4 regions of the Streptomyces sp. cg35 genome follow, and region 1 is predicted to be linked to each of the others. Evidence: riboswitches for the same ligand, from Rfam matches in the RefSeq annotation. Region 1 holds a riboswitch; each other region holds the start of a gene.
What was found. A riboswitch is a leader RNA that binds a small molecule or an ion and turns the genes downstream of it on or off. The one in region 1 is predicted to bind cobalamin.
Positions count from the first base shown of each region.

Region 2: it holds a riboswitch for cobalamin, as region 1 does, so the genes downstream of both, ACQUQD_RS14080 (ribonucleoside-diphosphate reductase subunit alpha) here and ACQUQD_RS31290 (cobalamin biosynthesis protein) in region 1, are expected to answer to the same signal.
Region 3: it holds a riboswitch for cobalamin, as region 1 does, so the genes downstream of both, ACQUQD_RS03540 (ABC transporter substrate-binding protein) here and ACQUQD_RS31290 (cobalamin biosynthesis protein) in region 1, are expected to answer to the same signal.
Region 4: it holds a riboswitch for cobalamin, as region 1 does, so the genes downstream of both, ACQUQD_RS04280 (hypothetical protein) here and ACQUQD_RS31290 (cobalamin biosynthesis protein) in region 1, are expected to answer to the same signal.

Region 1 is NZ_CP191268.1:6,844,336-6,851,718, reverse strand. It holds gene ACQUQD_RS31320 (anion permease) at 1-353, shown strand, start outside; gene ACQUQD_RS31315 (hypothetical protein) at 370-591, shown strand; gene ACQUQD_RS31310 (helix-turn-helix domain-containing protein) at 939-1,793, shown strand; gene ACQUQD_RS31305 (hypothetical protein) at 1,840-2,430, shown strand; gene ACQUQD_RS31300 (hypothetical protein) at 2,363-2,674, opposite strand; gene ACQUQD_RS31295 (DUF397 domain-containing protein) at 2,701-2,937, opposite strand; cobalamin riboswitch at 3,220-3,365, shown strand; gene ACQUQD_RS31290 (cobalamin biosynthesis protein) at 3,402-4,358, shown strand; gene ACQUQD_RS31285 (cobyric acid synthase) at 4,355-5,872, shown strand; gene ACQUQD_RS31280 (putative cobaltochelatase) at 5,913-7,383, shown strand, end outside.
Region 2 is NZ_CP191268.1:3,084,799-3,092,181, forward strand. It holds gene mctP (monocarboxylate uptake permease MctP) at 1-246, shown strand, start outside; gene ACQUQD_RS14070 (nucleoside hydrolase) at 343-1,323, shown strand; gene ACQUQD_RS14075 (hypothetical protein) at 1,345-2,184, opposite strand; cobalamin riboswitch at 2,270-2,400, shown strand; gene ACQUQD_RS14080 (ribonucleoside-diphosphate reductase subunit alpha) at 2,522-4,888, shown strand; gene ACQUQD_RS14085 (ribonucleotide-diphosphate reductase subunit beta) at 4,888-5,907, shown strand; gene ACQUQD_RS14090 (hypothetical protein) at 5,904-6,071, opposite strand; gene ACQUQD_RS14095 (GlxA family transcriptional regulator) at 6,166-7,155, shown strand; gene ACQUQD_RS14100 (cytochrome P450) at 7,204-7,383, opposite strand, start outside.
Region 3 is NZ_CP191268.1:720,962-728,344, forward strand. It holds gene ACQUQD_RS03530 (hypothetical protein) at 1-2,007, shown strand, start outside; gene ACQUQD_RS03535 (nucleotidyltransferase domain-containing protein) at 2,044-2,535, opposite strand; cobalamin riboswitch at 2,663-2,863, shown strand; gene ACQUQD_RS03540 (ABC transporter substrate-binding protein) at 2,902-3,957, shown strand; gene ACQUQD_RS03545 (FecCD family ABC transporter permease) at 3,954-4,970, shown strand; gene ACQUQD_RS03550 (ABC transporter ATP-binding protein) at 4,967-5,752, shown strand; gene ACQUQD_RS03555 (L-threonylcarbamoyladenylate synthase) at 5,765-6,385, opposite strand; gene ACQUQD_RS03560 (hypothetical protein) at 6,547-7,383, shown strand, end outside.
Region 4 is NZ_CP191268.1:866,616-873,998, forward strand. It holds gene ACQUQD_RS04260 (PucR family transcriptional regulator) at 1-10, shown strand, start outside; gene ACQUQD_RS04265 (hypothetical protein) at 38-301, opposite strand; gene ACQUQD_RS04270 (alpha/beta fold hydrolase) at 360-956, shown strand; gene ACQUQD_RS04275 ((2Fe-2S)-binding protein) at 1,021-1,713, opposite strand; gene ACQUQD_RS04280 (hypothetical protein) at 1,763-2,149, opposite strand; cobalamin riboswitch at 2,191-2,355, opposite strand; gene ACQUQD_RS04285 (TetR/AcrR family transcriptional regulator) at 2,564-3,148, shown strand; gene ACQUQD_RS04290 (YczE/YyaS/YitT family protein) at 3,141-3,749, shown strand; gene ACQUQD_RS04295 (hypothetical protein) at 3,850-4,818, opposite strand; gene ACQUQD_RS04300 (flavodoxin domain-containing protein) at 4,917-5,441, opposite strand; gene ACQUQD_RS04305 (SHOCT domain-containing protein) at 5,447-5,713, opposite strand; gene ACQUQD_RS04310 (CBS domain-containing protein) at 5,758-6,489, opposite strand; gene ACQUQD_RS04315 (GNAT family N-acetyltransferase) at 6,518-7,383, opposite strand, start outside.

The DNA of each region.
Region 1 (7,383 bases):
TCGCGTGGGGTCTGACCCTGCCGGCCGCGGGTCTGGTCGGCGCGGGCGCCGAGTTCCTCACCAAGCAGGGCCCGTGGGGCATCGGCCTCACCGCCGCTCTCCTGGTCGGCGGCTCCGCGGTCATCTGGAAGCTGTCCCGCCGCGACTCCGTCGACCACACGAACGTCACCGACGACGCGATCGACTCCGCCGAGGAGCCCGCGGGCGTCGTGACCACGGCGATCGCCGCGGTCACCCCGCCGCCGATCGGCGCGGTCGCGGAGGCCGGGGCGTCGGCCGACATCAAGTCCACGATCCCCGCTCCGGCTCCCGCCGTGGCCGACCCCGCGCGCCCCGCCGGCGCCACGCTGTAAGGAAGCAGGACCAGCTATGAAGATCGACTGGGCGGCTCTCGGCTCCGTCTTCGGGGTCAGCCTCGTGGTCACCGTGGCCCTGGTGGGCCTGTTCACCCTCGGCATCGTCGGCCTCTCCAAGCGGGAGTCGGCGGCGCGGCAGGGCGGTTCGGCGACGGTTGCCACGTCCGGCGCGTACCTGTGCTTCGCGCTGTGCGCGGCGGCCGTGGCGTACGGGATCTTTCTGATCGTGGCCTGACGACACGCCTGTGCCGCGTTCACCTTCTGAACGCGACAGAGGCCCAGCAGCACCCGAGCGGGGTGCGGGACGTACGGCGTCCCGCACCCCGCTTTCACGTTCGACTTGTCACCGGAACGGGTGTGGCGCTGCCAAATGTCGCGACCCTGCGAGGACGGCCCATCGAGCCCTGTTTTCCAGGCCACAGCGGACATGCCATATGGCAGACTGACATGAGCCACCCCGCCAGCACTCCATCCGCCACCAGCCATTCGCCACCAGCTGTCTGCTAGCTTCCGTTCACTATTTGGCTAGCTCTCACCTGGTGCATCGAGACCTGGCACACGGTCGGCAAGGAGACAGAGATGATGGCCCGCGACATCGACCCCAGCCTCAATCGGCGCAGGCTGCGCATCGAACTGCGCAAGGCCCGTGAAGCAACCGGGCAGACGCAGACCGACGCGGCACAGGCGCTCGACTGGTCGTTGTCCAAGATCATGCGCATCGAGGCCGGGACGGTGAGCGTCTCGGTGACCGACCTCCGGGCCCTGCTCCAGCACTACGAGGTCAGGGACGAGCACCTGCGGAACGAACTGGAGGAGGCCGCGCGCGGGTCGCGCGGGCTGAGCTGGTGGACGCAGTACAACGACGTGCTCAACCCCGGCTTCCGCCAGTACCTGGGCTACGAGAGCGCCGCCGCGTCGATCCGCACGTACCACCCGATCGTGGTGCCCGGTCTGCTGCAGACCGAGGACTACGCGATGGCCATGCTGGCGCCGCACGTGGAGGAGGCCCGGGCGCGGCGGATCGTCGAGCTGCGGACCGAGCGGCAGGAGCGCGCCCTGGAGGGCGAGACCCCGCCCTGGACGTTCTTCATCCTGGACGAGGCGGCCCTGCACCGGCAGATCGGCGGTACGCGTGTGCTGCGCGGGCAGCTGCAGCACCTGCTCGACGTCGCGCAGCAGCCCCGGGTGTCGCTCCAGGTGCTGCCCTTCACGGCGGGCGCGCACTTCGCCACGCTCAACAGCTTCATCCTGCTCGGCTTCACGGACGACGACGACCTGCTGTACCGGGAGTCCGAGGGCAACCAGACGATCCGTGACGACCACGAACTGATCGTGCGACACCAGGAGTGCTTCGAATCGCTCCGCGAGATCGCGTACAGCGGCGACCTGGCCATCGATCTCATCAGCAAGACCAGGGACGGGCTCGACACCTCGTGAGGTGACAAGCGGGCCGGGCCCTGGAGAGCCCGTGTAGGAGGCGCACATGCCGGCCGCAGGCGACGAGTGGTGGTGGCGGCTCCTCACGGCCGCCGGTCCCCGGCTCGACGGCACCGATGGTGGCGGTGATGCGCGTGGTGCAGCCGGTACGAACGCCCCGGCGGCCACGGGCACTCCGGACAGCGGGGAGCCGCCCGCCGGCCCGGACACCGCCTCCGACACCGTCGTCGGTGTCGTGGCACAGCTCCCCGGCGAGCGGCCGTCGTTCGGTGCCGTGGTCATCCACGTCGTGTCCAGCGACGACCTGACCCGGCGGGCCGGCTGGATGTACGCCCAGATCATGCTGGACAACCGTCGCCACACGAGACTTCTGCTGCTGGCCTCGTTGTCCGGCGGGCTGGTCCTGCTGGGCGGGCTGGCGGGGCTCGTGGTGCTGATCCAGGCGTGTGGCCTGACCTCGCCCTGGGCGGTGGGTTCGGTCGTCGCCGCGGCGTCGTCCCCGGTGACCGCGATCGCCTACGGTTTCGCCCGGCTCCTCCTGCGCTGTGCGGAGGCCATCCGGTCGCCGCTCAGCGCCGACGCCCCGCCGTCCGACCCCGATCCGTCACCGGATCCCGGTGCTGCGAGCCGCCCCTGACGCTCCGTAGTCCCGCGCGGAAGCCGGTCGCGGCGGCGAACAGCGCGGCGACCAACACCCAGACCACGACGCGGGCCTGGCCGGACGGGACCAGTGCGGCGGCCAGCGCCCCGACGACGCTCGCCGCAACGCCGCAGGCCAGACAGAACACCACGAGGCCACGTGGGGAGACGACTCCGCGCGCGGTGCGGCTCACCGCCCCGTGCGCCCGCTGCCGCGCCTCGGTCATGTGGTGACCGGTCATCGCGCCCTCCTCCCCCCGCGGTGGACTCAGCGGTCGGTCCTGCCCGGACCGGACCCGCCCAGAGCCCTCAGGAACGCCTGCCACCGGATGCGCCGGAAGACCAGATCCGCCGTATCCCGGTTCCCGGAGTCACGGACTCGGACCTCGGTCTCACCGAGCGCCACTTCCACGCAGTCCCCGCTCAGACCCGAGTAACTGCTCTTGCGCCACGGCCCGGTGACCTGTTCCTGCCATGACCGAGCGTGCTCTCTCCCATGGGACACACCGGCCTCCTCCTGCTCGAGAGCCGGCGTCCCCCGTCATTGCACGCCCGCGTGCAGGCACCATAGCGCCGCCGGGGCGACCCGCCCAGGTGTCCCGGACGGATCCGCCTCACCACGTCGCCAAGGCGCCCTCAACCACTCGTGGACCGCTCTCCGTCTGCCGTCTTCCAGTCTAGGTAGGCCTGTTTTCGACCCATAGAGGAATTCCGGCCCAGTGAACGGGTCCCACGCGGCGCTGTGGACCTCCCCACACTCCCCTCTCCCAGGTCAACGGCAAGTTGACGCACCTTCGCGCACCGTGGTGGACTTCCCGGGCCATATACGGCAGCAGTCCGAGGAAGCCGGTGCGAATCCGGCGCGGTCCCGCCACTGTGAGCCCTTCTCCGGGAGGGCGAGCCAGGAACTCTCGCTGCCGGTCTCGTCGAACCAGGGCGTGGACACCCTGAGTGAGGACAACTACCGCCATGTTCGCCCTGCGCGGCGCGGCGCGGGCCGAGCGCGTCTTCGCGTGCGGTGCCGCCGCCGGACTCTTCGCCGATCTGCTGCTCGGTGACCCGCGTCGAGGGCATCCCGTCGCCGGATTCGGCCGGGCCGCAGGGGCCGTGGAGCGGGTGCTGTGGCGGGATCACCGCGGCTGGGGCGCCCTGCACACCGCCGTCTGCGTGGGCGGGGCCACCGCCGTGGGCGTCCTCGCCGCCCGTGCGGTACGCCGCTCCCCCGCCGCCTCCGTCGCGCTGACGGCCGCCGCCACCTGGGCCGTGGTCGGCGGGACCTCGCTCGGCCGGGAGGCGCGCGCCGTCGGGGCCGCGCTGGAGGCCGGGGACGTGGAGCTGGCCCGGGAGTTGCTGCCGCGGCTGTGCGGACGGGATCCGCAGGGGCTGGACGCCGACGGGATCGCGCGGGGCGTCGTCGAGTCCGTCGCCGAGAACACCTCCGACGCCGTCGTGGGCGCATTGGTGTGGGGCGCCGTGGGCGGCGTGCCCGGGCTGCTCGCCTTCCGTGCCGTGAACACGCTCGACGCCATGGTCGGGCACAAGTCCGTGAAGTACCGCCGGTTCGGCTGGGCCTCGGCCCGGCTGGACGACGTCGCCGGGTGGCCCGGGGCCCGGCTGACCGGTGCGCTCGCCGTGCTGGCCGGCGGGCGTCCGCGCGACGCCGCCCGGGCCTGGCGCGAGGACGCGGGGCGCCATCCCAGTCCCAACGCGGGGCCCGTCGAGGCCTCGTTCGCGGGGGCGCTCGGGGTGCGGCTCGGCGGGACGTTGGCGTACGGGGGCAGGGTCGAGCACCGGCCCGTGCTGAACGCGCGAGGGCGCGTGGTGCGGGTGTCGGACGTGGAGCGGGCCGCGCGGTTGTCGCGGCGGGTCAGTGTGATGGCGTGGGGAGTCTGTGTGGCCGGGCGGTTGTTGCGAGGGCGTCGATGAGCGGGCGGGGCGGCGGGCTGCTCGTCGCCGGGACCACGTCGGACGCCGGGAAGAGCGTCGTGACCGCCGGGATCTGCCGGTGGCTCGTGCGGCAGGGGGTGAAGGTCGCGCCGTTCAAGGGGCAGAACATGTCCCTGAACTCGTTCGTGACGCGCGACGGCGCCGAGATCGGCCGGGCGCAGGCCATGCAGGCGCAGGCCGCCCGGGTCGAGCCGAGCGCGCTGATGAATCCGGTGCTGCTCAAGCCGGGCAGCGACCGCAGCAGCCAGGTCGTGCTGATGGGCAAGCCGGTGGGCGAGATGAGCGCGCGGGGCTATCACGGGGCGCGGCAGGGCGCGTTGCTCGACACCGTCGTCGGATGCCTGGAGGAGTTGCGGGGCAGTCATGACGCCGTGATCTGTGAAGGGGCCGGGTCTCCGGCCGAGATCAATCTGCGGCGTACCGACATCGTGAACATGGGGATCGCGCGGGCCGCGCGGCTGCCCGTGCTGGTGGTCGGGGACATCGACCGCGGTGGCGTCTTCGCGTCGTTCTTCGGTACGACGGCGCTGCTCGCGCCGGAGGACCAGGAGCTGCTCGCCGGGTATCTGGTGAACAAGTTCCGGGGGGACGTCAGTCTGCTGGAGCCGGGGCTCGACATGCTCAAGTCCCTCACCGGCAGGGCCACTTACGGGGTACTGCCGTTCCAGCACGAGCTCGGCATCGACGAGGAGGACGGGCTGCGGGTGTCCCTGCGGGGCGCCGTGCGCGAGTCCGTCGTGGCCCCGCCGGTCGGCGAGGACGTGCTGCGGGTCGCCGTGTGCGCGGTGCCGCTGATGTCGAACTTCACGGATGTCGACGCGCTGGCCGCCGAGCCGGGCGTCGTCGTGCGGTTCGTGGACCGGGCCGAGGAACTGGTCGACGCCGATCTGGTCGTCGTGCCCGGGACGCGCGGGACCGTGAAGGCGCTGGAGTGGCTGCGCGAGCGCGGCCTCGCGGACGCGCTGGCGCGGCGGGCCGCCGAGGGACGCCCGGTGCTCGGCATCTGCGGCGGGTTCCAGCTGCTCGGCGAGCGCATCGAGGACGACGTCGAGTCGCGGGCCGGTGTCGTGGCCGGGCTCGGACTGCTGCCCGTGCAGGTGCGGTTCGCGCGGGAGAAGACGCTGGCGCGGCCGGTGGGCGAGGCGCTCGGCGAGTACGTCGAGGGGTACGAGATCCATCACGGCGTCGCGGACGTCCTCGGCGGGGATGCCTTTCTGGACGGGTGCCGGGTGGGGGCCGTCTGGGGGACGCACTGGCACGGGTCGCTGGAGTCGGACGGGTTCCGGCGGGCGTTTTTGCGGGCGGTCGCGGACGCGGCCGGGCGGCGGTTCGTGCCGGCGCCGGACACGTCGTTCGCGGCGCTGCGGGAGGAGCAGCTCGACCGGCTCGGTGACCTGGTGGAGCGCTATGCCGATACGGAGGGGTTGTGGCGGTTGATCGAGTCCGGGGCGCCGGACGGGCTGCCGTTCGTACCGCCGGGGGCGCCCGCGTGAGCGTCCCGGTTCCTGGCCTGTTCAATTCTCTGGAGGATCGATGACCACCCCGTATCCGTTCACGGCCGTCGTCGGCCAGGACGATCTGCGCCTCGCCCTGCTGCTGAACGCCGTGTCGCCCGCCGTCGGCGGTGTGCTGGTGCGCGGCGAGAAGGGCACCGCCAAGTCCACGGCCGTACGCGCCCTTTCGGCGCTGCTGCCCGATGTGGACGTCGTCGCCGGGTGCCGGTTCTCGTGCGCGCCGGGGGCGCCCGACCCGCAGTGCCCGGACGGGCCGCACGAGGTCGGCCCGGGTGCGCAACGGGCGGCGCGCATGGTCGAGTTGCCGGTCGGCGCCTCGGAGGACCGGCTGGTCGGGGCGCTCGACATCGAGCGGGCGCTCGCCGAGGGCGTGAAGGCCTTCGAGCCGGGCCTGCTCGCGGACGCGCACCGCGGCATCCTGTACGTCGACGAAGTGAACCTGCTGCATGACCATTTGGTGGATCTGCTGCTGGACGCCGCCGCGATGGGCGCCTCCTACGTCGAGCGCGAGGGCGTCTCCGTACGGCATGCCGCGCGTTTCCTGCTCGTGGGCACGATGAACCCCGAAGAGGGCGAGCTGCGCCCGCAGTTGCTCGACCGGTTCGGGCTGACCGTCGAGGTCGCCGCGTCCCGGGAGCCGGAGCAGCGGGTGCAGGTCGTCAAGCGGCGCCTCGCGTACGACGACGACCCCGAGGGCTTCACGGCGCAGTGGGCCGGCGAGGAGGCGGGCGTACGCGAGCGGATCGTCGCCGCGCGCGCCCTGCTGCCCCAGGTGCGGCTCGGCGACGGGGCGTTGACCCGGATCGCCGCGACCTGTGCCGCGTTCGAGGTGGACGGGATGCGGGCCGACATCGTGATGGCCCGCACCGCGACCGCGCTCGCCGCGTGGGCGGGACGCACCGAGGTGCTGGCACAGGACGTGCGCCAGGCCGCGCTGCTCGCGCTCCCGCACCGGCGGCGCCGCAATCCCTTCGACGCGCCGGGCCTCGACGAGGACAAGCTGGACGAGACGCTGGACGAGTTCGGGCCCGACGACGAGGGTCCCGGGCCCGACGGCCCCGACGACCCGGGCCCCGGTGGCGGCGGTGGCGTGCCGCCGCAGGACGGCCCCGAGCCGGACGGTCCGGGCCGGCCGGAGTCCCCGCAGGAATCCCGGCAGGAGTCGCCTCAGGAGTCCCCGCGGGAGCCGGCGGGCGCGCCCGCGTCCGGTGGCGCCGGGGAGCAGCGGGCCGTCTCGGCCGGTGAGCCGTTCCGTACGAAGATGCTGAGCGTCCCGGGTCTGGGCGACGGGGCCGCCGGGCGGCGCTCGCGCGCGCGGACCGAGCACGGCAGGACGACCGGCGCCGTCCGGCCCCGGGGCACCCTGACCAGGCTGCACCTGGCGGCGACGGTGCAGGCCGCCGCGCCGCATCAGCGGGCGCGCGGCCGGTCCGGGACCGGGCTCGTGGTGCGCCGCGACGATCTGCGGCAGGCGACCCGGGAGGGCCGCG
Region 2 (7,383 bases), 3.8 Mb from region 1:
GCCTCGCCGACGCAGAAGCACTTCGGCGGCTCCTCGAAGGAGATCCCGGGCATCGGGGAGATCGGCTACATCGGTCTGACCGCGTTCGTGCTGAACGTGATCGTGACCGTGGTCCTCACCTTCGTCCTGAAGGCCGTGAAGGCCCCGGAGGGCGTCGACGAGACGTCCCCCGAGGACTACACCGCGGACGCCGGCGACAAGGGCGTGCAGGTCGACCTGCCCACCGTCGGGGCCTCCGGCCACTAGGAATCGCCTCCCCCGCCGACGACGGGCCCCTCCTTCACGGAGGGGCCCGTCGCATTACGGTGATCGATACAACGCACCATCTGCCCCGGAGGAACCATGGCCGCCCCCATCGTGCTCGACAGCGATCCCGGAATCGACGACGCCGTCGCACTGCAGTACCTGCTCGGCACGGGGCTGTGGGACCTCAAGGCCTACACGACCGTCGGCGGCAACGTGCCCGCCGGGCAGACCTTCCGCAACGGCCGGGCCCTCGCCCGGGTGTTCGGCATCGACGGCGACGTGACGGTGCACCGGGGCGCCGGCCGCCCGCTGACCCGCCTGCCGTACGCGGCCGCCGGCGAGTTCCACGGCTCCGCGGGACTCGGTACGGAGCAGCTGCCGGACTCGACCGCGCCGGAGCACCCCGAGTCCTCCGCGCAGGCCCTGCTGAGGCTCTCGCGCGCGTACGAGGGGGAGCTGACGGTGTGCGCGACGGGCCCGCTCACCAATGTGGCGCTCGCCCTGAGCGAGGACCCGGACTTCGCCCGGCGCGTGAAGCGGCTGGTCTTCATGGGCGGGGCGGCCGAGGTGCCCGGGAACATCACGCCGGTCGCCGAGTTCAACGCGTGGACGGACCCGGACGCGGCGGACCTGGTCGTGTCGTCGGGCATCCCGTACACGATGGTCGGGCTCGACGCGACGCACGGCTGGCGGTTCGGGCCCGACGAGCTCAAGACTCTGGAGGAGGCGGGCGAGGGCATGGAGCTGACCGCGCGCCTGATGCGCTTCTACCTCGGCGCGTACGAGGAGACCGGGGGCAGCCCCCTGCACGACCCGCTGGCCGTCGGGGTGTGCGCCGACGAGTCGTTCGTGACCGCCGCCGAGGGCACGGTCGTCGTGGAGTGCGCGAGCGAACTCACCCGCGGCAAGACGGTGTTCGTCCCCTACGACTCCGACTACCCGCGCGCTTACTACTCGGAGTCGCCCCTGGTGGCCGCCCGCACCGAGCACCGCGGCCGGGTCGCCCTGGGCACGGGCCCGCGCAACTTCACCGAGGACTTCGTGAACACGCTCCTGAAGCGGCCCGCGGCCGGGTAGCACCGGCGCCGGGGCCGGTGCTCACGCGCCGGCCCCGTACAGCGTCCCGCCCACCTCGCGCGCGAGGTGGGCGGCCCAGCGGACGGTCTCGTCGCGGCCCGCGCCCTCCTCGCCGAGGAGGAGCACGAGCACTCCGCCGACCCGCACATGGGCGCGGTACCGGGTGGTCGTCCCGCCCTCGTACATCACGTCCTGGACCTCCAGGAACGCCTCGTCGCCCAGGCCCTTGAGCGGCACGGTCCCGTACCGCTCGGTCGCCGAGCCCGCCTCCATGTCGGAGGCGAACTCCCGGCAGTGCCGCAGGATGTCCTGCTCGACGCGCTGATGGTCGCGGGCCTCGGCGACGGGCAGCGACACGATCATCTGCGTCGCCACGAGGTGCCCCTCCGGCGGCCGGGTCGCACGGTCCACCCACTGGGTGCGGGCCAGCGCCATGGCGCCCCGGTACGCCGCCGGGCCCAGCCAGGCCGGGTCCTTCTCCCCGGCCGCGTCCAGGCAGTACGACCAGCGGCCGCTGCGCTGGTCGTGGGTGCTCTCGTACGGGCCCGCCTGGGTCTCCCCGCGCTCCAGCCCCGTACCGAACGCGGCGTCGGGCAGCAGCGCCTTCTTCAACTGCTCGGCGGTGAAGACCTGCCGGGGCGCGGCGACGGCGTCCCGGCCCGGGGCGGTCGCGGGGCCGGTGGGCCGGACCACCTCGGGGCTCGGCGCCGTCGGGCTCGCGGACGTCTTCGGACTCGCGGACGTCTTCGAAGAGGCGGACGACGACGGCCCGGCCGCGGCCCGGTCCGCCGCTCCCCCGCCGCACCCCGCCAGAAGCACCGTCACCAGCGGCACCACGGCCGTCCCCTGCCACGCGCGCATCGAGCCCTCCCCAAGATCGCCCGCCCGTAGATCGCCGTCACCCTATCCGACACAAGATGTGGGCCTGCCGCGAAAGCCTGACACAAGATGTATGCTCACTCTCGCTGTCGCCGCAGGGGAATCCGGTGCAAATCCGGAACTGTCCCGCAACGGTGAACGTAAGCGCACATAAGCGTCCGCGTGAGTCCGATGACCTGTCGACAGCACGCCCGAGCCGTCCGGCCCGGGCGTCGACGACGTCCGGGCCTCGCGGAATGGGCCGGTGACGACGGCGCCTCCGTGCGCCCGAGCCACTCCCTCCCCGCAGGCCCCGAGCCGAGCGAGGGAGAGCCTCCACGTGACCATCGCGCCGCCCGCCGAACCGGTCTCAGCCGCACCGGACGACGCTCCGGGGACCGCGCTGCTGCGCACCCTGACCGAGCTGACCGCCGACCTCCCCGACGCCGACCCCGGCCGGGTCGCAGCCGCCGCGCTGCGCGGCCGCAGTGCCCGCGCCGACGAGGCCGAGCTGCGCGGACTCGCCACCGAGGCAGCGGCGGGGCTCATCTCCGAGGACCCCGTCTACTCCCGGCTGGCCGCCCGGCTCCTGACGCTCTCCATCGCCGCCGAGGCCGCCTCGCAGGGCGTGACCTCGTTCACCGAGTCGGTCGCGGTCGGCCACCGCGAGGGGCTCGTCGCCGACCGCACCGCCGAGTTCGTGCGGATCCACGCCGCCCGGCTGAACGCGCTGATCGACCCGGCCGGGGACGACCGCTTCGGCTACTTCGGCCTGCGCACCCTGCACAGCCGCTACCTGCTGCGCCACCCGATCACCCGCCAGGTCGTCGAGACCCCGCAGCACTTCATGCTCCGCGTCGCCGCCGGTCTCGCCGAGGACGACAGCGCCCGCGCCGTCGACGAGGTCGCCGCGCTGTACGGCCTGATGAGCCGCCTCGACTACCTGCCCTCCTCCCCCACCCTCTTCAACTCCGGCACCCGGCACCCGCAGATGTCGAGCTGTTACCTGCTGGACTCCCCGCTGGACGAGCTGGACTCGATCTACGACCGCTACCACCAGGTGGCCCGGCTGTCGAAGCACGCGGGCGGCATCGGCCTCTCGTACTCCCGCATCCGCAGCCGGGGTTCGCTGATCCGCGGCACGAACGGGCACTCCAACGGCATCGTGCCGTTCCTGAAGACGCTGGACGCGTCGGTCGCCGCCGTGAACCAGGGCGGGCGCCGCAAGGGCGCCGCCGCCGTCTACCTGGAGACGTGGCACTCCGACATCGAGGAGTTCCTGGAGCTGCGCGACAACACCGGTGAGGACGCGCGCCGCACCCACAACCTGAACCTCGCGCACTGGATCCCCGACGAGTTCATGCGCCGGGTCAACGAGGGCGGCACCTGGTCGCTGTTCTCGCCGGCCGACGTGCCCGAGCTGGTCGACCTGTGGGGCGCGGAGTTCGACGCCGCGTACCGGAAGGCCGAGGCCGAGGGGAAGGCCCAGAAGACCATCCCCGCACGGGACCTGTACGGCCGCATGATGCGCACGCTCGCGCAGACCGGCAACGGCTGGCTGACCTTCAAGGACGCCGCCAACCGGACCGCCAACCAGACCGCGGAGCCCGGCCACACGGTCCACTCCTCGAACCTGTGCACCGAGATCCTGGAGGTGACGGACGACGGGGAGACGGCCGTCTGCAACCTCGGCTCCGTGAACCTGGGTTCCTTCGTGGACACGGCGACCGGGGACATCGACTGGGAGCGGCTCGACGAGACCGTCCGCACGGCCGTCACGTTCCTCGACCGGGTCGTCGACATCAACTTCTACCCGACCGAGCAGGCGGGCCGCTCCAACTCCCGCTGGCGTCCGGTGGGTCTGGGCGCGATGGGCCTGCAGGACGTCTTCTTCAAGCTGAAGCTGCCCTTCGACTCGCCCGAGGCCAGGGCGCTGTCCACGCGGATCGCCGAGCGCATCATGCTCGCCGCGTACGAGGCGTCCGCCGACCTCGCCGAGCGCAACGGGCCGCTGCCCGCCTGGCAGAAGACCCGGACCGCGCGCGGTGTCCTGCACCCCGACCACTACGGCGTCGAGTTCACCTGGCCGGAGCGCTGGGCCGCGCTGCGGGAACGTATCGCCGCGGTCGGCATGCGCAACTCGCTGCTGCTCGCGATCGCCCCGACGGCCACCATCGCGTCCATCGCGGGTGTCTACGAGTGCATCGAGCCGCAGGTCTCCAACCTGTTCAAGCGCGAGACGCTGTCCGGCGAGTTCCTCCAGGTCAACTCGTACCTGGTGGACGAGCTGAAGCGGCTCGGCGTGTGGGACGCGCAGACCCGCGAGGCGCTGCGCGAGTCCAACGGCTCGGTGCAGGGCTTCACGTGGGTGCCCGAGGAGGTGCGGGCGCTGTACCGCACGGCGTGGGAGATCCCGCAGCGCGGCCTCATCGACATGGCGGCGGCGCGCACCCCGTACCTCGACCAGGCCCAGTCCCTGAACCTGTTCATGGAGACCCCGACCATCGGCAAGCTCTCCTCGATGTACGCGTACGCCTGGAAGTCGGGCCTGAAGACGACGTACTACCTGCGCTCGCGCCCCGCGACGCGCATCGCCCGCGCGGCGGGCCGCTCCAGCGTCCCCGCGCAGACCGCCACGCCCGTCGTCGAGGCGGACGCGGTCGCCTGCTCCCTGGAAAACCCCGAGTCCTGCGAGGCCTGCCAGTAATGTCCGACACCACTGCCGAGAAGAACCTGCTCGACCCGGGCTTCGAACTGACCCTGCGTCCCATGCGCTACCCGGACTTCTACGAGCGCTACCGGGACGCCATCAAGAACACCTGGACCGTCGAGGAGGTCGACCTCCACTCGGACGTCGCCGACCTCGCGAAGCTCAGCCCGGGTGAGCAGCACATGATCGGCCGGCTGGTCGCGTTCTTCGCGACGGGCGACTCGATCGTGGCGAACAACCTGGTCCTGACGCTCTACAAGCACATCAACTCCCCCGAGGCGCGGCTGTACCTGAGCCGTCAGCTGTTCGAGGAGGCCGTGCACGTCCAGTTCTATCTGACGCTGCTCGACACCTATCTGCCCGATCCGGACGACCGGGCGGCGGCGTTCGCGGCGGTGGAGAACATCCCGTCCATCCGCGAGAAGGCCGAGTTCTGCTTCAAGTGGATGGACTCGGTCGAGAAGCTGGACCGCCTGGAGACCAAGGCGGACCGGCGCCGCTTCCTCCTCAACCTGATCTGCTTCGCGGCGTGCATCGAGGGGCTCTTCTTCTACGGCGCCTTCGCCTACGTCTACTGGTTCCGCTCGCGCGGCCTGCTGCACGGCCTGGCGACCGGCACCAACTGGGTGTTCCGCGACGAGACGATGCACATGAGCTTCGCCTTCGACGTGGTCGACACGGTCCGCAAGGAGGAGCCGGACCTGTTCGACGACGCACTGGAGCAGCAGGTCACCGACATGCTGCGGGAGGCGGTCGACGCCGAGCTGCAGTTCGGGCGCGACCTGTGCGGGGACGGGCTGCCGGGCATGAACACCGAGTCGATGCGGCAGTACCTGGAGTGCGTCGCCGACCAGCGCCTGCAGCGCCTCGGCTTCGCGCCCGTCTACGGCTCCGAGAACCCCTTCTCCTTCATGGAGCTGCAGGGTGTCCAGGAGCTGACCAACTTCTTCGAGCGGCGGCCCTCGGCGTACCAGGTCGCGGTCGAGGGCTCGGTCGGTTTCGACGAGGAGTTCTAGGCGGCCCGGGTGAACTCGGCGCGGTGGGAGGCCTGTTCGGCGTCCCGTCGCGCCTGCCGGAGCTGCCGGTCGATGCGGCGGTCGTGTGCGATCCCGTACAGGGACGGGGCGGCGAGGAGGAGGAAGACGAAGAGGACGGTGAGGTAGTTCATCGCTGTGTTCATGTCCTCCACTCTCCCGCCGCCGGGCCCCGCCCGGCAGTGGCAGGACTGTCACTGACCCTCGATTTACTGCCAACTCTGCGGCACACTGGCGGGCATGCTGAAGAACGTGGCCGCAGTGCTGCTCGACGGTGTGCATCCCTTCGAACTCGGCGTCGTGTGCGAGGTGTTCGGCCTCGACCGCAGCGACGCCGGGCTTCCGGTGTACGACTTCGCGGTCGCCTCCGTGGAGGGTCCCTCGCTCACCACGCACGTGCCCGGTATGACGGTCTCGACCCCGCACGGCCTGGAGCGCCTGGAGGAGGCCGACCTCATCGCGATCCCCTCGGCGGGGCGGCGGTTCGACCAGTACCCGCCCGAGCTGCTCGACGCGCTGCGGCGGGCGGTCGACCGGGGCGCGCGCGTGCTCAGCCTGTGCGCGGGGGTCTTCGTGCTCGGCGAGGCCGGACTCCTTGACGGCCGCCGCTGCGCGGTCCACTGGCGGTACGCGCGCGAGCTCTCCGTCATGTATCCGCGCACCCGGGTCGACCCCGATGTCCTGTACGTCGACGAGGGCCCGGTCATCACCTCCGCCGGGACGGCCGCGGGCATCGACGCCTGCCTGCACATCGTGCGCACCGAGCACGGCTCCGAGGTGGCCAACGCGATAGCGCGCCGCATGGTCGTGCCGCCGCACCGCGACGGGGGCCAGGCCCAGTACGTGGAGCGGCCGTTGCCCGCGACGCGCTGCGACACCGTCGGCGAGGTCCTGGCATGGATGGAGCGGCATCTGGACGCGCCGGTGACCGTCGAGGAGCTGGCGGCGCGGGCGCACATGTCACCGCGCACCTTCGCGCGCCGCTTCCAGCAGGAGACGGGCACGACGCCGTACCGCTGGCTGCTGCGCCAACGGGTGCTGTTCGCCCAGCAGTTGCTGGAGAGCACGGACGAGACGGTGGACGCGATCGCCTTCCGCGCCGGGTTCGGCAACGCGGCGGCGATGCGCCACCAGTTCATGAAGGCGCTGGGCACGACGCCCAACGCCTTCCGGAGGACGTTCCGGGTGCGGTCGGTCAGCCACCTGTCCGAGGGCCGTCGGTCCGCGTGAGGCACCGGTGACGTCGGCGCCTGACTCCTCACCCGCGCCCCGGCGCCCCTACGGCGTCGAGGCGGCCCGCGCCTCGACCCGCAGCAGCGCGCTGCGCGGCTGCAGCGTGATGCCGATCCGGGCGGTGCTGTCCGTCCTGTCGGTCGGAACCAGTCTCCACTTGGACACCACCGCGCCCAGGACCAGGGACAGTTCGGCCATGCTGAAGTGATCACCGGGGCACTTGCG
Region 3 (7,383 bases), 6.1 Mb from region 1:
CGCGCGTACGACCGGCTCTACAACGAGGTGCTGGTGGACCCCGCGGTCTCCCCGGTCACCAGGGACCTGCTGGCGGGGCTGAACGTCCCGGAAGCCCAGGTGACGTCCAACATCAAACTGGTGCTGCCGCCGGAGACGGTCCGTGACCTGGCACAGCAGCAGATCGACGCGGTGGTCGGCTATCTGAACGGCGAGCGCGCCACCCTCGACCTGACCGTCGACCTGCGGCCGGTGCTCGCCAATGTCGACCATCTGGCGCAGACCTACTTCGGCGATCTCGTGGCCGGGCTGCAGCGCAGCACGGAACCCGACTTCGACCGGTTCACGGCGGACCTCTCGGACGCCGTGGGCGATCTGGCGGCGGGCCGGGCACCGGAGGGGCTGCCGACGCTCCCGCTCACCACGACGCAGGCCGACCGGGCCGCCGAGACGCTGCTGCGGGCGCTGCCGGAGCGGGAGCGTGACGCGCTGCGCCCGCAGGTCGAGACCGCGCTGGCCGACGGGGACGTCGCCACGGCGCTCGCGGCCGTGGCCCCCGCGGTGTTCTCGGACCGGGCCCGCGAGGCGGTGCGGCAGTTCCAGCGGGCCGTCGACGGCGGCACCTGGGACCTCGGCGCGGTCCTCGCCGCCTCCGGCAACGACCTCCAGGTCCTCCACGACATCCGCCCCTACACCGCCGCGGGACTCGGGCTCGTGGAGATCGTCGCCGCGGTGCTGCTCGTGCTCTCCCTGGCCGCGCTCTGGTTCATCGGCCCTCCCCGGCCGGGCTCCCGGCTGCGGCCCTTCGGGTGGTCGCTCCTCGCCGGCGGGCTGCTGACGGCGGCCGCCGTCGGTGTGACCCGGCTGGTCACCGACGGCCGCGTCGTCGACCCGCCCGCGTCGTGGCCGCCGAGTCTGATCCGGCTCGTCGACGACGTGCAGCACGGCGCCCTCGACCACATCGCCCGCACCGCCCTGTGGGCCGCGCTCGTCCCCGTGGCCGCCGGAGCGCTGCTGGTCCTGGTGGACCGGGTACGGCGGGTGCGGGCCCTGGACTCCCGGCGCCTCGTCACGCTCGGGCTCGGCGGCGCCGCTGTGGCGCTGGCCGGGATGACCGTGGTGCCGCTCGTCGCCCGGCCGGCCGCACCGCGTCCGTGCCAGGGCAGCTCCGCGCTGTGCGACCGCCGCTACGACGAGGTCGCACACCTCACCTCGCACAACGCCATGTCGACGACCGTCGACCGCTTCATCGGCCCTCTCCAGGACCCGGGGATCACCGCCCAGTTGAACGACGGCGTCCGCGCCCTGCAGATCGACACCTACCGGTGGGAGCAGCCCGACGAGATCGCCGGGCGCCTGCGCGACTCCGACTTCACGGCCGCGCAGCAGGCGCTCATCACCCAGGCGATCAACACGTTCAACCCTCCGCGCGAGGGGCTGTGGCTGTGCCATTCCGTGTGCCGGGCGGGGGCGCTCGCCCTGGTGCCGACGCTGCGCGAGATCGGTGACTGGATGCGCGCGCACCCGACCGAGGTGATCACCCTCATCGTGCAGGACGCGATCACCGGCCGGGACACCCGACAGGCCGTGCACGAGGCCGGGTTGGACACTCTCGTGCACACGCCCGACCCCGACCCGGCGAAGCCCTGGCCGACGCTCGGCGACATGATCGACAGCGGTCGCCGCCTGGTCGTCTTCGCCGAGCGGGCGGACGGCCCGGCGCCCTGGTACCGCAATTTCTACCGGTACGGCATGGAGACCCCGTTCGCGTTCCGCGCGCCGGACGAGATGAGCTGCGCGCCGCACCGCGGCGGCGACGACAAGCGGCTGTTCCTGCTGAACCACTTCATCACCATCGACGGCGGCAGCCGGCTCGACGCGGGCACGGTGAACACCCGCCGCTTCGTCCTGGACCGGGTCCACCGGTGCGAGCGGGAGCGCGGCAGACCGGTCACGTTCGTCGCCGTGGACTACGCCACGATCGGCGACCCGGCGGGCGCGGTCGCCGCGTTGAACGCCGAGCGCTGAGGAGCAGTCGCTCGATGCTCACGCCGTGACTGACGGTCAGAAGTGCGTGGCGATCCCGAAGACCGTGCGGAGCAGGGCCATGTCGTGCCGGTCGCGGTCCGTGGGCTCGTAGCCCTGGTGGAAGGACACCTGCTGGGCGGCGGAGAGGCACGGCACCCGCTCCCCCGCGACCGTGCCGGTGACGAAGCACTCCGCCGGATAGACGAACGGCCGCTCCGCGGCGAAGGAGGCCTGCCGGGCGGAACCGTCGTCGGCGAAGACCAGGGGATGCAGATCGAGTACGCGTCCGTCCGGATCCGTGACGACGAACCGGACGGGGCGCTGGTCCAGGGACTCGGTGAATGCCGCGTCGGCCAGGGCGGCGAGCACGACCGGCTCCTGTTCCTGCCGGTGCATCAGGTCCAGATCACGGTGCTCCCGGGTCTGCTCGCCGACCAGGGCGTCGATGCCCCAGCCGCCCCCGACCCACACGTCCGCCCCGGCCCGGCGCAGCAGGGCGAGCACGGCCCGCACGTCGTCAGCTGTCATCATCCGACGCAGGGTAGGGGCCGGACGGCGTGGGCGGCGACCCAGATGTTCCCGGAGCAGCACCATGCCATGGCCTCCGGGACGTACCGGGAGGCCCGGCCCGCCCGGGAGTGCCTGGTCAGGCCCGTGATACCTTCCGATGGCCAGTCGTACCTTTGTGCGTTCTCGTACGTGCACGGGTCAGGGAATCCGGTGGAAGTCCGGAACTGACGCGCAGCGGTGAGGGTGACGGGCGGAGCCACTGCCACTGGGCCGGTCCACCGGTCCGGGAAGGCGCTCCGGCCGGACGATCCCGAGTCCGAAGACCTGCTGGCGGCCCCCGGGGTCGAGGACCGGCCGGGGGTGGACCACAGACCGGCTCCGCGTATGGGCCCTGGACGCAGAGGAAGTTCCGTGCCGTTCGCACGTCAAGTCCGCCGTCTCGCACCGCTGTTGGCGGGCGCCTTGTTGCTCACGGCCTGCGGCGGGGCAGGCTCCGCCGACACCGCGGACCGGGCCGGCGGGGGCGTCACCCTCGACAACTGCGGTACGAAGGTCCGGGTCGCGCACGCCCCGCGCCGCGCCGTCGCCCTGGACCAGGGTTCGGCGGAGATCATGCTCTCGCTCGGTCTCGCCGACCGGATGGTGGGGACCGCGACGTGGACCGATCCCGTCCTGAAGGGCCTGGAGAAGGCGAACGCGAAGGTCCCGCGGCTCGCCGACCGCTACCCGTCCTTCGAGAAGGTCCTGGACACCGAACCGGACTTCGCCGCAGCCTCGTTCACGTACACCCTCGGCAAGGGCGGCGTGGCGCCCCGCGAGCAGTTCGAGAAGCTCGGCGTGCCCACCTACCTGTCACCCACGGACTGCGCCGGCAAGGACAACAGCGGTGACGGCGACGGCGTACGCACCCGTGCCCTGACCATGGACACCGTCTACGGCGAGATACGCGACCTGGCCCGGATCTTCGACGTGGAGGAGCGCGGCGACAAGCTCGTCGCGCAGCTCAAGTCCCGTGTGAAGAAGGCGGCTTCGGGCGTGGACGCCAAGGGTGTGAGCGTCCTGTACTGGTTCGCGAACTCCGACTCGCCCTACATGGCCGGCTGTTGCGGCGCGCCCGGCATCGTCACCGAGGAGCTCGGTGTGCGCAACGTCTTCGACGACACGCACGAGGAGTGGCCGCAGATCAACTGGGAGACCGTCGCGGACCGCGACCCCGACGTCCTCGTCATCGGCGATCTGACCCGCCGTTCGCAGTCCGCGGAGTCCGCCGCGCAGAAGATCCGGTTCCTGGAGTCCGACCCGGTGACCAAGGAGATGACCGCCGTCCGCGAGAAGCGGTACGTGCTGCTGAAGGGGCAGGACCTGAATCCGACGATCCGTACCGTCGACGGTGTGGAGAAGGTGGCCGCCGCGCTGCGCGGCTTCGGCCTCGGCAAGTGAGCACGGTCCGGCCCGCCCTGTACGGGGCCGCGGCACTCGCCGTGCTGTGCGCGTCCGTCGCCGTGGCCATCACCATCGGACCCGCGCACATCGGCGTCGGCGACGTGTGGTCGGCGGTCGGCGCCCGGATCGGCTGGGGCACCTCCGAGCTGTCCCCGATCCGGGACGGCATCGTGTGGAACCTGCGGCTGCCGCGCACGCTGCTCGCCGCGGTGTGCGGGGCCGGGCTCGCGGTGTGCGGCACCACGCTCCAGGCGCTGCTGCGCAATCCGCTCGCCGACCCGTTCGTGCTCGGTGTCTCGTCGGGCGCGTCGACCGGGGCGGTCCTCGTCGTGGTGCTGGGCCTCGGCGGCGGCGCGCTCTCGGTGTCCGGCGGCGCGTTCCTCGGGGCGCTGTGCTCGTTCGCGCTGGTGCTGCTGCTCAGTCACACCCTGGGCGGGACGACGGACCGGGTGGTGCTGTGCGGGGTCGCCGCGATGCAGCTGTTCTCGGCGCTGACCTCGTTCGTGGTGCTCACGGCGGCCGACGCGGAGACGACGCGCGGCGTCCTGTTCTGGCTGCTCGGCTCGCTCGGCGGGGTCGGCTGGACGGAGGTGTGGCTGTGTCTGGCGGTGCTCGTGGTGACGCTGGCGGTGTGCCTCGGGTACGGCCGGACCCTGGACGCGTTCGCCTTCGGCCCGGAGGCGGCGGCCGCGCTCGGCGTGCACGTGGCCCGCACCCGGCTCGTCCTGCTGTGCGTGACGGCCCTGCTGACGGCGGCCCTGGTCAGCGCGGCGGGGGCGATCGGCTTCGTCGGGCTCGTCCTGCCGCACGCGGCGCGCGCCCTGGTGGGGCCGGGGCACACCCGGCTGCTGCCGGTCACGGCGGTGGCCGGTGCCGTGTTCCTGGTGTGGGTCGACACGCTGGCCCGTACGGTCCTCGAACCGCAGGAGGTTCCGGTGGGCGTGGTGACGTCGCTGATCGGCGTGCCCGCGTTCGTGGCCGTGCTGTACCGCGGCCGGAGCACCCGGTGAGCGCGGGCCTGCGCGCGGACCGCGTGTCCTGGTCGCCCGGCGGCGCCCTGATCCTGGACGGGGTCAGCCTGACGCCCCGGACGGGCTCCGTCACCGGGGTGCTCGGCCCGAACGGCTCGGGCAAGTCGACGCTGCTGCGGCTGCTCGCCGGGGTCCTCGCTCCGGCGGCCGGAGTCGTCACCCTCGACGGCGCCCCGCTCTCCGCGCTGCCCCGCAAGGAGGCGGCCCGGCGGATCGCCCTGGTCCATCAACAGGCTGACACCCAGGTCGAGTTGACGGTCGGCGATGTCGTCCGGCTGGGCCGGGTCCCGCATCGCAGGGCCTGGGCGCCCGTCTCGGCCGCGGACGAGGCGGCGGTCCGTGCGGCCCTCGACCGCAGCGGCCTCGCCGAGCAGGCGCACCGCCTGTGGCACACGCTGTCGGGCGGTGAGCGCCAGCGGGTGCAGATCGCCCGCGCTCTCGCGCAGGAACCGCGTGAGCTGCTGCTCGACGAGCCGACGAACCATCTCGACATCCAGCACCAGCTGGAGCTGATGGACCTGATCACGGGCCTGGAGCTGACCAGCGTCGTCGCCCTGCACGACCTGAACCTGGCCGCCACGTACTGCGACCAGGTCGTGGTGCTGCGGCAGGGAAGGGTCGTGGCGGCGGGCGAGCCGGGGACCGTCCTCACCGAGGACCTCATCGCCGACGTCTACGGCGTCCGCGCGCACATCACCCGGCCCGGTCCCGGCGAGCGCCCCCACATCCGGTTCCTGGGCACGCTCGCCCACGACGGCTGAGGCGCGCGGGGGTCACTCGAACCGGTCGGCATCCCCCGCGCCGTAGCGGACGATCTCGGCCTCGCCGCCGGAGAAGTCGATGACGGTGGTCGGCTCGGTGCCGCAGTCGCCGGAGTCGAGCACCGCGTCGACCGCGTGGTCGAGCCGCTCCTTGATCTCCCAGCCCTGGGTGAGCGGCTCGTCCTCGCCGGGCAGCAGCAGGGTGCTGGACAGCAGCGGCTCGCCCAGCTCGGCGAGGAGCGCCTGGGTGACGACATGGTCGGGGATGCGGACGCCGACCGTCTTCTTCTTCGGGTGCTGCAGCTGGCGCGGCACCTCACGCGTGGCGGGCAGGATGAAGGTGTAGCTGCCGGGCGTGGCCGCCTTGATCGCGCGGAACACGTCGTTGTCGATCTGCACGAACTTGCCCAGCTGTGCGAAGTCCTGGCAGACGAGCGTGAAGTGGTGTTTGTCGTCGAGGTGCCGGATCGCGCGGATCCGCTCGACGCCCTCGCGGTTGCCGAGTCGGCAGCCGAGTGCATAACAGGAGTCGGTGGGGTAGGCGATCAGCGCGCTGTCGCGGATGCCATCGGCGACAGCGCCGATGATGCGCGTCTGCGGGTTCGCGGGGTGCACGTCGAAGTACCGGGCCATCCGTCGAGCGTACGGGATCAAGGCCGCGGTACGACGGCGTTGCGCACCGCGGAGAGCCGTGTACACGCGCGACAATCCCGACACCCGCCCACCCTGCCCGCTCCCGCCGACCCGTCCACGGCCCATACTGATCGGGCCCCGATCACCCACAGAACGACTCCATGGCCAAGAACAGCACCTCCTCGACCACCGTCCCCGACACCGCATGGCTGGGCAGCGGGCGCCACCTGGGGCCCGAGCCCGAGCAGGACGTCCGGCGCAACCTGATCGCTCTCAAGGCGGCCGGGGTGCTCGACGACTTCCTGGACCTCGACCCCGTCGAGGCGGCCCGCTCCACCGTCCTGCATCCGCGGGACGAGTCCGCCGATGCCGGCCCGTCGGCCCGCCGCCTGTTCGAGGCGCGCTGGCGCGTGGCCGACGACGTCACGGTGCGTGCCCAGCTGACGACGTACGACCCCGAAGGTCGCCGCAAGGAGGCCGAGGCCGTCACCTGGGTCCTCGCGGCCGAGGCGGAACAGCCGTGGGACCCGTACTGGCCGTCGCCCGCCACCATGTTCTGGCCGGACAGCGACCGTGTGCCGTGGGACCACGACGCGGTGGGGGGTGCGCGCCTGCGGACGACGAACCACCTGCCGAAGGACGACGACGAGCTGCGCCACCGGCTGCGCGAGTGGACCCGGCAGAGCTGGTACGTCCATGTCGTGGTGCACGAGGCGATGACGCCGGACGCGAAGGGGCAGCAGCCGGTCACGCGGTTCCTGCCGCCGAGTCTGCGGCACCGGGTGATCGAGCACCGGGGCACGCCGGAGCAGGCGCAGATCGTCGACTTCGCGCTGAAGCGGGAGCTGAAGCTGCGGATGCCGCGGGGCGGCGGCGTCGTGCTGCCCACGGCGCCGCAGGGCCCGGACTACGACGCGGACCGTTTCACCGTGCGCAGCGTCTTCCTGGACGGGTCGGAGCCGACCGAGCTGCTGGACCGGATCAAGGAGTTCGCGGCG
Region 4 (7,383 bases), 6.0 Mb from region 1:
TCACGGCTGAAGCCGACGCCCTCGTTCGTCCCCTGGCTCACGCGGTTCCGATGCCGCCGGGAGCGGGCAGCACCTCTTCGACGGGCCCCCGCCGCACACAACGACCGCCCTCGAACAGCACGGCCTCCCCGGTCAGCGCACGCACCGCGGGCAGGTCATGGCTGACGAACAGCAGGGCCGTCCGCGCAGGGGCGAGCAGGCGGGGCAGGGCGTCGAGGACCCGTTCCCGGGAGACGGTGTCCAGGGCCGATGTCACCTCGTCGCACACCAGCAGTGCCGGATACGCCGTCAGTGCCCGCACCAGCGCACAACGTTGCAGTTGTCCGCCATGTCGGTGATCTCGCCGAGCTTCTCGACGCGTGGGACGCGCCGGCGGCCGTGCTGATCGGCCGCTCGGCGCCGACCTCGCCTCGCGGTTCTGCCTGGCGCATCCGGAGCGAGTGGCCGCGATGCTGCTGCTGTGCGGGCCGTTCGTCGGTGAGTGGCGCACCGCGGACCGAGCGGAACGGGGCCGCCGCATGACCGCACCGCAACAGGCACGGCTCCACGAGCTCCAGCAATTGCCGCACCGCACGGAGCAGCAGGAGGTCGAGTTGCTCACGCTGTCCTGGTTCACCGACCACGCCGATCCCGAACGCGGCCGGCATTGGGCCGCGCAGGGCGCGCGGAGTCGGCGCCCCGTCAACTGGACCATGAACCGTGAACTCGGCGCGGAGGGGCGGAAGGAACCGCTCGTCCGACGCCTCGGCGAGCTTCGCGCACGTCTGCCCGCGCAGGTGGAGATCCTCGGCGGCGGAGACGATCCCCGCCCGCTGTCGGCACTCGCGTCGCTGGCGGTCCGGCTCGGTGTCCCGCTGACACGGATCGACGGCGCGGGGCACGAGCCCTGGCTGGAACGGCCCGATGAGGTACGCGGGCATCTCCGGAGATTCGTGCGGGGCGCGGTCGGACTGTAGGCCTCGACGGGCGCCGCTCCCCGCCCTGCTCCGCTGACAGGAGAACGCTGAGAGGAGAACCCGGTCAGTCCGCCAGGCAGCAGTCCCCGCACTTCCCGCCGCCCGGGATGCGGTAGTACAGGCAGCAACTGCGGCGGCGGAACGTCAGACCCGGGCCGGTGATCCGGCCGGTGCCACGAAGCCGTCCCGTCTCCAGCAACTCCCTTGTGAGGCACACGAGTTCTGTACGCAGGTCCGGCCGAGCCCTGAGCAGCACCGCCGCCGACCCGACGAGCGCGGACGCGACGTTCCCCGCCAGCAGCCCCGGGGCGATGGTGACGGTGAGTCTGCTCTCCAGTTCCTCCAGTGGGCCGTTGACCTCGGCGTACACGGCCTCCGCAAGGGACGGCAAGCACCCGGCGGGCCGTCCCGTCGGAGCCGCCAGGCGGAGCGCCGGGCCGCCTTCGGCCCATTCCACCGTGCTCGTGTCGGGCAGGATCCGGTGCAGGAGCGTGCAGGCCAGCACCGGTGACCAAAGACGGGCGGCGAGCCCCAGGTGCGCGAGGGAGACGCCTACGCGGGCTTCGTCCGTGGCGCAGCGGTCGTTGACCGCCCGCGCGAGAACGGCGAATTCCGACGAGGCGAGCCGCCCGCTCCCGGATGCCCGTTCCGCGGGCCTCTCCGCCGTCTCCAGGACGAAGAATCCGTCGAGTCTCGCGACCTCGTCAAGCGCCTCGATCACGCTCCCGCGCGAGAGCTCGCTCGGCTCCTCACTCACGACAAGTCCCTTCAGCGCTGTGGTGGTTCGGACATCCGGAGCCGAGGGCTCACGAGGTCCTGAGGCGGCGCGGCGGCTTGAAGAGGTACAGATCGAGAATCTCCGGAAGGGGTGCGACGCCCGGCCCGCCGGCGGTGATCCAGTCGGCTATGTCCTCGGTGGCGTCACGGTCGTTGACGAGGCCGAGCCACACCGGGCGGGCACCCGCCGCCCGCCCGGCCTCCGAGGGCTGTACGACGATGACGTTGGCCTGGTCGCAGACATCCAGGCACTCGGAGACGCGGACCGGCGCGACCGCCCGCAACCGCGCGGTCTGCGCCGCGTGATCACCGCTCACCTTGGCGCTGCCGCAGCAGCAGTCGCGGCACACCACCACCCTGCACGGAACCTCGCGGCCCCGTGCTGCCCCCTTCTCGTCGGCCGGCCTCTTGGGCATGCCGCACTCCTCCCTCACCGGGGAAGTCCGCCCCGGGGTCCGTCGAGGAGGCGACAGCGTGAGTCTCCTGGCTCTCGGGTCGAAGCTCGTCCCGGCCTTCCCACCCGTTCTGGGCAGTGGCTCGTCGGGATCCGCTCGCCGATCACAGTGGCGGTACCGCACCGGATTCACACCGGATTCCTCGAACCGCCGTCGCCTATGTCGTCGGCAATCATGCCATCCGGCCCGCCGCCGGATCGCCTGCGGCCTCACCAGTACGGCCATGTCCCGCTCCCCTACCCGCCGGCGCCCGGACGCTCACCTCGCGCACGTGTGGATCATGCCGGAAACCTCCGCCACACGGCCCGCTCCACATAAGTCCCGGAACGGAAGCCGGAGTAGCCTCCTAATTAAACTAACTGGTAAGTTTAATTTATGAAGCGGAACACTACCTCCCGAGCCCGTCTTCTCGCCGCGGCCGAGGGCGTCTTCTATGAGCGGGGGATCGTCTCGACCAACGTCGACGCCGTCGCCCAGGAAGCGGGAGTGACGAAGCCGACCCTGTACGCCCACTTCCCGTCGAAATCGGCGCTGGCGGCGGAAGCGCTCAGAAGTCGGCATGCGCGGCGGGCCGCCGATCTGGAGACGTACCTCTCCACCGAGGCGTCAGGGGAACCGCGTCTGCTCGCCGTGTTCACGTGGCTGGCCGACTGGTACGAGGGCCACGGGAAGAGAGGGTGTGCCTTCGTCAACGCCGCCGCCGAGCTGTCACCGTCGGACGAGCTGGTCTCGGTCGCGGCGCGAGAGGAGAAGCAGTGGCTGCTGAACACGCTCGGGCGGCTGTGCGAGGAGGCCGGTGCCGGGTCCCCTGAGGTGCTCGCCTCCCAACTCCTGCTCCTCATCGACGGCGTGGCCGGACGCGTGGTCGTCCGCGGCCCCGGGGCCGCGGCCGGCGCGGTCGACGACGCGGCGCGGGCGGCCGCGGTGCTCGTCGCGGCGGCCACGGGCGCTCATGCGTAGCCTGTCCGACCGCCCGGTCCAGCGGGCCACACGGATCGTGGCGGGGCTGGCCCTGTTCGGCTTCTCCCTGGCACTGCTCCTCAAAGCGGGCCTCGGCGCCGACCCGTGGACCGTCTTCACGCAGGGCATCGCTCTGGCCACCGGCCTCTCGCTCGGCGAGGTGGTCGTCGTCGTCTCGCTGGTCCTGCTGGTGCTGTGGCTCCCGCTGCGCCAGCGTCCCGGCTTGGGCACGGTCGCCAACGCGTTGCTCGTCGGGCCGTTCCTCGACCTGGGCATCGCGTGGCTCCCCGCCGCGCACCACCTGGTCGAACGGGCGGTCTTTCTCGTGGTGGCGGTGTGCGGCGTGGCCGTCGCGACCGGTCTCTACGTGGGGGCGGGCTGGGGCCCGGGTCCCCGTGACGGGCTGATGACCGGGCTGGCCGAGCGCGGCGTTCCCGTCGTGGCGGCGCGTGCGGCGATCGAGGTGTCGGTGCTGGCCGCGGGATGGCTGCTGGGCGGCGGTGTCGGCATCGCCACGGTGGTGTTCGCCCTCGCGATAGGCCCCCTCGTCGGCTATGCGCTGCCGAAGCTGACGCTGGGCCGACCGGACCGGGGCCGGTGAGACGGCCCGGTCGGGTACGTACGCCGAACCCGACTGTCCCGCGCCGGGGTTCCCTTCACCGCCCTGATTTCCGTTGCCGCGGCCGGAACGACAGGGAAAGTCAGCGGCGCTGTGCTCCTCGGTGGTCCGCCGCGTCCTCGTAGACCAGCCTGTGCGTGTCCGAGCTGATCGATCTGGACGGCTTCCCTTCGGGCAGCGCGGGGGCCACCGCCCGGAACACCGCGCGCACCCGTTCCTCGTCGTACTCCCAGAGGTTCGCGGTCGCCCGCAGGGACGCCCCTCCCCCGGGCAGCAGCTCGGCCTCGTGGAAGGCGCCGCTGTCGCGGAGGGCCTCGATGCCGCCGAGGCGCGCTGCCGCGCCCGGGGAGCAGACGGTCCACCACGCGTAGCCCCGCAGGGCCGTGTCCAGTTCGGGGAACGTGTCCTCCAGCAGCAGGCCGATCTCACGCTCCAGCGCGGTCCTGCCCGTCACGGATTCCGCGTCGTCCGCGATGCTTCCGTAGAGGATGTCCGTGTGCCGGTGCAGTTGCGTACGGAAGAAGGCGATCCAGCGGTGCTGGGTCTCGTCGCGGGTGCCCGGGTCGGTGAATTCCTCCGTTGAGCGGGACGCGACGAGTGAGACGACCTCGGGGGTGTCGCGGTCCCGGTCCACGTCGACATACAGCGACGGCTGGTCGGGGTGGCCGTCGGGGCCGACGGTGCTGAGGGCGACCGTCGCCTGACCGGGCATGTCCTCCAGATCCCGCAGAAAGGCGCGCCAGTTCTTCGGGGACCAGTGGACCTCGTACGGTCTCTTGCGCCGACGGGTCGGCTCGAGAAGCACCAGGGTCGCCCACAGCTCTCCGGGGGCGGCTTCGCCGCGGCTGAGTGCGACGGCGCGGCCGGAGAAGTCCGCGTCGGGTGCGAAGGTCGCCCCCAGCGGCCCCGCGAGTGCCTCGATCGCGGCGGTGAACCAGCGTTCGGCCAGCTCGCGGTAAGCGGCACCGGTCGCGGGGCAGGGCAGATCGATCTCCGCCCGCAGCGTGGAGTTGAGTGTGATCTCGCCGTGCTTCGTGTCCCGACCGGCCATGCCCGCCCCCTCCGACCCGCACCTCACCCGGGCGCGGGAGGGCAGCCTAAGCCACCCCGCCCAGCGGCTTCCGTGCCGTACGGGCATCCCGCCGCGCGTCACGTCCTCTCGGAGACGGCGGACCGGGCGTCGCGGGCGATGCCCTCGGCCCAGGCGGTGACCTGCTCGAAGCTCCGGTAGTCCCCACCCCTGCCGGACCTGACGATCATCCGTGCCGTGAAACCGCGGGCGTGCTCGTCGAGCCGGCCCCCGAACGTGACGTGGCCCCGCGCGTCGATCCGGTCCGCGACGCGGCGCACACCCCGCACCGGCGCGATCTCCCGGTCCGGGGCGGAGGCGTCGAGCGGACCGCTGCTGAACAGCCACACCGGGCGCGTCGCCAGGTCGCGGCGGGCCCGGCGGGCGAAGCGGCGGGCGTCCCGGTGCCAGCGGCCCGCGTACAGGGCGCCGCCGAGCACCACGGCGTCGTACGCGGACACGTCCACGCCGACCTCGTCGGCGGGGCACACCGTCATGGCGCACCCCTCCTTGGCCAGGACCTCGCCCAGGTGCCGGGCGATCTCGGCGGTGGAGCCGTTCTTCGTCCCGTAGGCGATCAGCACGCGAGGCTCCCTGTCGGCCATGGCCGTCAACCTCCCTTGGTGAGGGGTGTGTTGTCGCGCAGCACGGCGAGGTGCTTGCGGTACTCGTCCGCGTCCAGCTCCCCGCGGGCGTACCGTTCGGCGAGCAGTTGCTCGGCCCGCCCGGGCGGCATCTCACGGTCGTCGAAGCGGCGGGACGTGCCGCGGCTGAGCGCGAACGCGGCCAGGCCGAGCAGCCCCCAGAGCGCAAGGACGCTCGCCGCCATCAGCGTGTATCCCCAACTGTTCATGTAGGGGCCCATGTTGCCGAACATCGCCGTCTCCCTCCGTGTTCTCCCGTTCTCGTGTTCTCGTGTGTTCACCGCTTGCGCAGCCAGTGCTCCTGGATCCCGTGCATCGCCGGCTCGTCGGGGCGCAGGTGTGCGTCGTCCTGCCGGTACGACATCTTGTCGACGACGGCGACGACGCCGTCGATGTGTCCGGTCATGCGGACGGCGATGTCCTTCTCGCTGCGCCGCTCGACCTGGCCGGTCAGGGTGACCACGCCCTCGTGGACCTGGACGGTGAGGGTTTCCGGCGTCAGCCACAGGCAGCGCACCAGCACCTCGTCGACGACCTCGCGGCGGATCTCGTCGTCACGGCGCAGGAACACCTGGAGCAGATCGCGGCGCGTGACGATGCCGACGAGCCGGTCCTCCTCGTCGACCACCGGCAGCCGCTCCACCTTGCGGTGGGCCATGGTGCGGGCGGCCTCGGCGATCGTGTCGTCGGCGTGGACCGTGACGGCCGGCTCGGACATCAGCTGACCGGCGGTACGAGCGGTCTCCTTGCGGCGGGTGCCGCGGGCACCGCGGCGCAGCCGCGAGAGCCATCGGCGCCTGCCGCGGGACTCCGGTTCGGCCTCGTCGCGTTGGCGGATCATGAGATCGGTCTCGGAGATCACACCGATGACCCGCTCGTCGTCGTCCACCACCGGCAGGCCACTGATCCGGTGCCGGTTCAGCAGCCGTGCGACTTCTTTGAAGGGCGTGGCGTACTCGGCGTGCACGACCTCCGCCACCATCACGGATCCGACCTTGCTGTGCTTCATCTCCGCCGGCTCCTCTCGTCGTTCGTCGTCAGCGCAGTCGCCTGAGGTACGGGTCCCGGGTCCGGGCCGGCGCGAGGCGTATCCGGGCATCGACGACCGTGACACCGCCGGACCGGGCGAGCACCGGGTTGAAGTCGGCCTCGGCGAGCTGCGGCAGGTCGCTCGCCATATGGGACAGCCGCAGCAGGAGTTGTTCCAGGCCTTCGAGGTCGACGGGGCCGCGTGCGCCGTGCCCGAACAGCAGCGGGGCACAGCGCGGCGCGGTGATCAGGTCGTGGACGTCGTGGTCCGTGAGCGGCGCGAGGCGGCCCGCCTGGTCGGCGAGGACCTCGTGGGCGGTGCCGCCGAGTCCGAAGAGGACGAGCGGTCCGAACACGGCGTCCTGCACGACGCCCGCGAAGAGCTCGATGCCTCGCGGGGCCAGCGGCTGCACCACCACTCCGGTCAGCACGCCGCCGAATCGGATCTCGAAGTCCCGGTGTGCCGCCCTCACTTGGCTGTCGCCGCGCAGGTCCAGATGCACGGCGCGCTGCTGGGTCCTGTGCAGGAGGCCGGGCCAGTGCGCCTTGAGCACGACGAGGCCGTCGGCTCCCCTGAGGCGTTCGGCGGCGAGCACGGCCTCGTCCTCGGTTCCCGCCCAGGCCCAGGGCAGCTGCGGAATGCGGTAGCAGTCGAGGAGTTCGGCGCAGGCGCGCGGGTCGAGCCAGCCGCCGTCCCCGGATGCGCCCAGGTGGCGCTCGGCCACGCCGCGGGCGCGCTCCGGGTCGAGGCCTTCGGGCGCGGGGACGGTCCCCGGGGGCCGGGACAGCCAGTCGGCGCGTGCGGCCGCGTGGGCGAGGGCGCGGGCGGCGGCCTGGGGATCGGCGTAGGACGGCACGGGCCCCTGGTCGGCAG